Linked DNA regions of Hahella chejuensis KCTC 2396. The protein of the gene in region 1 interacts with the protein of each later gene in a pairwise test. Links are inferred from orthologs where the notes say so. Each region holds a gene or a part of one and is shown in the gene's direction. Other genes may lie near its edges.

Region 1 (3,172 bases):
AATGCCGGATACGGCCTGAATATCGCCGTATTTCTTTTCCAGATTCTGAATTTTTATCATTGAAGGGTCTCGCGTTCGCTATATAAAGGAACGAGCGCCAAAGAGGCGGCGCATAAGTTGTTTAAAACACACCTTGCAACATTCCATTCGCCAATAATCCAGTCCTCACAACAGATTGAAGTTAAATGAAATGTGTGAAAGTTAAGCCGCAACAGGAGGACGCAAAGAAAAAGAAGAATAAGGAGTCACATCCCGCTTTGCAAGATTCCCATTTCGCTTCTACATTACATTGCAGAAAGTTTGCGCAAACCCAATCCTCGCGGAATATAGCCGCTGAAAATCAAGCATTTCCGAGCTTTGCCAGTCTATGGCGGAGTCGTTAAACTAGCGGGCACTTCGCCAGGGCTAAACGGTATTTTACATGCTCGGAATCACTTCTTTTTTCTTTAACCTGCTCCGCAAAATTCTATTTTTATGGGTCAGGACGGATGTTATCGGCAACGACGCCAAGCAGTTGGGACTGGACCCGGAAAAACCCGTGGTCTACGTTCTGCAGCACAGTTCGCTCAGCAGCCGGTTGGTGCTGGAGCAGGAGTGCCGCCTCGCCGGCCTGCCCTCCTCCCAGGCGCCGCTGACATTGCGAGACGCCGTTCTGTCGCGCAGCCACTTTTTCTTATATGAGAAACGCGGGCAAATGTTCCGGCGTCGCCATACGCCGACCATCACAGAACGACTGAAGCAGTTGGTCAGCGCAGCGCAAAAAGACCCCGGACTGGACGTGCAGATCGTGCCGGTCTCCCTGTTCTGGGGCCGAACGCCGGAGAAAGAGCGCTCCCTGTTCAAACTGATGCTGGCGGACACCTGGTCCATCGCTGGCCGTTTGCGCCAGTTCCTGACCATCGTGATCCACGGACGCAATACTTTTATTCAGTTCAGCAAGCCGATTTCCCTGCGCTATATCGTCGACGACACCCAGGACCCGCAACGCGCCAACCGTAAACTGGCGCGTCTGCTGCGCGTCCACTTCCGCCGCATGCGCCAGGCGGTGGTTGGTCCCGACCTGTCTCACCGTCGCACTTTGGTGTCCACGCTGATTCGCAGCCCGTCCGTCAAGGACGCAATTCGGGAAACCGCCAAAAAAGAAAACATCAGTCCACACAAAGCCAAAGAGCGGGCGCGGAAATACGCGGACGAAATCGCCTCCAACGTTTCCATCGCCGCGGTGCGTTTTCTCGACATCATTCTGACCTGGGTCTGGAACAAAATTTACAACGGCGTCACCATCAACAACATTGACGCCGTAAAAGAAGCCGCCAAGTCCAGCGCGGTGGTCTATGTGCCCTGTCACCGCAGCCACATCGACTACTTATTGCTCTCCTACGTGCTGTATCGCAATGGTTTGATGGTGCCCCATATCGCCGCCGGCATTAACCTGAACATGCCGGTGGTAGGGCCGATTCTGCGTCGGGGCGGCGCCTTCTTCATGCGCCGCAGCTTCAAAAACAACAAGCTGTACACCGCCGTGTTCAATGAATACATGCACTCCATGTTCACCCGCGGCCACCCCGTGGAGTATTTTGTAGAAGGCGGCCGCAGTCGCACCGGGCGTACATTACAGCCGAAAGCGGGCATGTTGATGATGACCGTGCGCAGCTATCTGCGGAACTACAAGAAGCCGATTACGTTCGTGCCGGTCTATATCGGATACGAGAAAATCCTGGAAGCGCGCTCTTATCTCGGCGAACTGCGCGGCAAGAAGAAAAAAGACGAAAACATCTTCGGCCTGTTCAAATCCCTGCGTAACCTGCGCAACTCCTTCGGACGGGTCAGCGTCAACTTCGGCGAGCCTTTCGCACTGTCCGACGTGCTCGACAAAGTACAGCCGCACTGGCGCGATCAGGCCTACGATCAGGAGCCGCGTCCCAAGTGGATGCCGCATATGATCGATGAGCTGGCGGAAATGGTCGCCACCCGCATCAACAATGCGGCGGCGCTCAACCCCATCAACATCGTCGCCACCCTGCTGCTGGCCACGCCTAAGCAGGCGATGGATCAAAAAATGCTCGCGGACCATTGCGACGCAGTGGTCTCACTGCTGCGCATGCACCCCTACAGTAACGAAATGAGCTTTCCAGAAGGCTGCGGGGCGGACTGGGTCAAATACACCGAAAGCATGGGACTGGCGCTGCGTCAGCATCAGAAGCTGGGGGACATCATCAGTCTGGAAGGCTCCAGCGCTATTCTGCTGACTTACTATCGCAATAATATTCTGCACTTCCTGGCGCTGCCCGCGCTGGTCGCCAGTCTGTTCCAGAACAACAGCACCATGGACCGCACCAAACTGGTGTGGCTGGTAAGCTCCATCTACCCCTACATCAAGTCGGAGCTGTTCCTGCGCTGGCACAAGGATGATGTGGACCCGGAAATCGAACGCTGGATCGAGACGTTGTGTGAAAGCAACCTGCTGCTGAAGGACAAGGACAACCTGTATCGCCCCATGGCCGGCTCCCGCGAATTCGTTCTGCTCAACGCGCTGGCGAAAACCATCATCCCGACTTTGGAGCGTTACTATATCGCCATCGCTATTCTGCGTCGTCATGGCAAAGGCGCGATCACCGCCAATGCGCTGGAGGAGCAGAGCACGTCTATGGCGGAACGCATGTCCATCCTGTATGGCCTCAACGCACCGGAGTTCTTTGATAAAGCCTTGTTCCGCAACTTCATCAACAATCTGAAAAGCAACGAAATCATTCAGGTGGATGAAGAAGGACATATCATTTACGACGAAGACCTCGACAATATCGCGGAAGACGCACGCCTGGTGCTGAATGCCGAGCTGCGCCAGAGTATTCTGCAAGTCGCCATTGAAACACAACCGACGCAGGCTCCCGCCGCCTGACGACATCTCGCCATCCCGGGCGCGCCTGTCTGCGCCCCGGGATCACTCCCCCTTCCTCCCACAGGGCGCGCCTCACCAACATATGCGCTCAATGACTGTTCTCCAGCATCCCATTGTGTTCCCAAAAACTAGCAATCGTTCACTGTTCAGGGTTTTTATCGGCGTATAATTTTTGGTTCATAACAAAAAGAAACGGCGCCAAACGGCGCAGGGAGAGTTAACGTGAGCATAAGCGCCTCTTCAGCGGTATTTGTACCAAACCATCTACGGGTC
Region 2 (2,783 bases), 3.0 Mb from region 1 along the record:
CCTGTTGTCCAGAACGTGGGGGCGAGGTCTGTCGATGATCTTGCTGAACTCAAAGACAATCTGATCAAACAATTATTTTCTCCTGTGTTGTGGACGCAGAGCGTCCAGCATATCAGCGAGAAAGGCGTGGACAGCTATGTAGAATGCGGTCCAGGTAAAGTCTTGGCGGGTCTGGTTAAGAAGATTGATCGCGCCGCTTCAATTCAATCGCTATCAGACGCAGAAGTCTGGAACGCGTTATAGAAGGACTCCCATGATGGATAAAGTAGCCTTGGTGACCGGTGCTTCCAGAGGTATCGGCAGCGCCATTGCGGACTCGTTGGCGAAGGCGGGCTATATCACAATTGGTACAGCCACCTCAGAATCCGGCGCGGCGGCGATTACCGAGCGCCTGAGCACTATCGGTAAGGGTGTGGGTAAAGTGCTGGATGTGTCTTCGGAAGAATCTATTGCACAATGCCTCAAGTCTATTGAAGAAGAATTTGGCGCTCCGGCTGTGTTGATCAATAATGCAGGCATTACCCGGGATACCTTAATCATGCGCATGAAAGATGAGGATTGGGATCAGGTGGTGCAAACCAACTTGAGCTCGGTTTTTCGCATGAGCAAGCTGGTAGTGAAAAGCATGATGAAGGCGCGCTGGGGTAGAATTATTAACATTAGCTCCGTGGTCGCTTCGATGGGGAATGCTGGGCAGGTTAACTATGCTGCAGCCAAGGCCGGAATTGAAGGATTTACACGCTCTCTGGCAAAAGAAATTGGCGCCAGGGGGATTACGGTGAACGCCATTGCGCCTGGTTTTATCGAAACGGATATGACCAGCGAGTTGCCCGAAGCCCAGAAAGAGGCTCTTTTGGGCGCTATTCCCTTGCAGCGCCTTGGTAAGCCATCTGAAATTGCTGAAGTAGCTTCATTTTTGGTTTCTGACGCCGCCGGCTATATTACCGGTGAGACCATTCATGTAAACGGCGGCATGTATATGGGTTAAGTTTGCGCTGCCGCGCTATACGGTGCGTGAACTTTAGCTTGATTAATTAAATAGGGTTCAACTAGACTAGCACGCGATTAAGTGCTTGGTTATGAAATAAGAGTGAGGAAATTATGAGTACTGTCGAAGAGCGCGTTAAGAAGATTGTTTGTGAGCAGTTGGGAGTTAAAGAAGGCGACGTTCAACTGACTTCCAAGTTCGTTGAAGATCTCGGTGCTGACTCTCTGGATACTGTAGAGCTGGTAATGGCGCTTGAAGAAGAATTCGAGACCGAAATCCCAGACGAAGAAGCAGAGAAGATCACAACTGTTCAAGACGCTATCGACTACATCTTGGCTAATCAATAAGAAGTAACCTTCTCAGACCAAGCCAAAGAACCGCTCGCAGGTAGACCTTGCGGGCGGTTTTTTGCTTTTTTGGGGGGGGGATTTTTTAGGGTTGATGCATGTATCTGTTAAATGGCGAAAAAGCGGAACATATATCGATCGCCGATCGAGGGTTAGCCTACGGAGATGGTCTTTTTGAGACTATTCTTGTGGTAGATGGTAGCCCTATTTTGTGGAATGAACACTTGGCGCGTTTGCGACTGGGGTGTGAGCTATTGCGAATACCTTATGACGTGGACGGCGATTCTTTGCTGGAGCGATTGGCTGAGCTACTGGCTGGGAATAAGGAGATGAGCGCCCGATATGTGCTGAAGATTATCTTAACCCGTGGAAGTGGTGGAAGAGGGTATGCGCTACCCGAGCCGCACCGGCCGGTTGAGATAATGGGGTTGTTTGCTGCGCCAGATGTGGTCTCGATTCAGGCTCAGGGAGGCAGTGTGCGGACTCTAGAGTCGCAGGCTGCGGAGTATGGGGCATACGCAGGGCTTAAGCACCTTAATCGTCTTGAGCAAGTTATGGCGGCTATCGAGCTTGATGGGCAATCTTTCGAGGGGCTGATGTTTGATGGCTCGGGGTGTTTGGTTGAGGGAACTCGTACAAATATCTTTCTCTGGGACGAGGAGAAAATCTTCACGCCGACATTGGCGAAATCGGGGGTGAAGGGAGTGCTGAGACAATATATTCTTAACAACGCTCCTGAGTGGGGTTTGCGTATTGATGAAGCGGATATTGCTCGGGCAAAATTAAAGAAAATCAAGGGGATGGCTTTAGTCAACAGTGTGATGGGAGTTATTCCGGTTAATCAATTAGATGGTAAATTACTGAATATTGACTGTGTCATCAAAGAACTCCAAGAAAAAGTCCACAAACAAATCCCGTTTTAGCTTGAGAAAGTTTGTTCTCAAGATCTTTCTGGCTGTATTTCTTCTCTCATTGGCGGTTATTGTCGGCGCATACTATTACGGGCGTTATATGTTATCGCAGCCTTTGCCGGTGGCCGTCACTATTACGATTGAAGTCAAGCGCGGCGACTCTTTGCGGAAAGTCGCCGATAGGATGGCTGAGCAGGGCGTGCTGGAGAGTGCTGAATGGTTTTATTGGTATGGGCGGCTTAGTCGAAAGGATAAGCAGATAGTTGCCGGTGAGTACCTGCTAGAGCCTGGTAAAAATGCCATTGAACTGTTCACTTTGCTGACTTCCGGCGACACTCTGAACTATGCGCTCACAATCATCGAGGGTTGGAATCTGAGAGATGTGCTGCGTGAGTTGGAAAATCATCCGAAGCTGGAAATAACCATTGATTCACAGGACCCGGCGCAACTCGCCAAGTTGCTGGGCATGAACTATCCGCATGCGGAAGGTCTTCTGTTCCCAGACACGTACTTTTATAAGAAAGGGACTCGCGATAT

The links. The genes of interacting proteins can lie anywhere in the genome.
Region 2: the proteins of plsB (region 1) and acpP interact in binary tests that used the Escherichia coli proteins (3 or more experiments, as listed by UniProt). The link is inferred for Hahella chejuensis KCTC 2396 from one-to-one orthologs.

Annotation. Positions count from the first base shown.
Region 1 is NC_007645.1:5,241,834-5,245,005, forward strand. Bases 63-3,160 are described here. They hold plsB (glycerol-3-phosphate 1-O-acyltransferase PlsB), read left to right. Parts: upstream 63-421; coding sequence 422-2,899; downstream 2,900-3,160. Other genes in these bases: HCH_RS22855 (response regulator), read left to right, coding at 3,122-3,160. In the rest of the region: HCH_RS22845 (ABC transporter ATP-binding protein), read right to left, coding at 1-60; more of HCH_RS22855, read left to right, coding at 3,161-3,172. UniProt on the Escherichia coli protein: Catalyzes the transfer of an acyl group from acyl-ACP to glycerol-3-phosphate (G3P) to form lysophosphatidic acid (LPA). This enzyme can utilize either acyl-CoA or acyl-ACP as the fatty acyl donor.
Region 2 is NC_007645.1:2,195,024-2,197,806, forward strand. The notes cover bases 10-2,718. They hold acpP (acyl carrier protein), read left to right. Parts: upstream 10-1,101; coding sequence 1,102-1,335; downstream 1,336-2,718. Other genes in these bases: fabD (ACP S-malonyltransferase), read left to right, coding at 10-243; fabG (3-oxoacyl-ACP reductase FabG), read left to right, coding at 254-988; pabC (aminodeoxychorismate lyase), read left to right, coding at 1,434-2,258; mltG (endolytic transglycosylase MltG), read left to right, coding at 2,260-2,718. Outside these bases: more of fabD, read left to right, coding at 1-9; more of mltG, read left to right, coding at 2,719-2,783. UniProt on the Escherichia coli protein: Carrier of the growing fatty acid chain in fatty acid biosynthesis.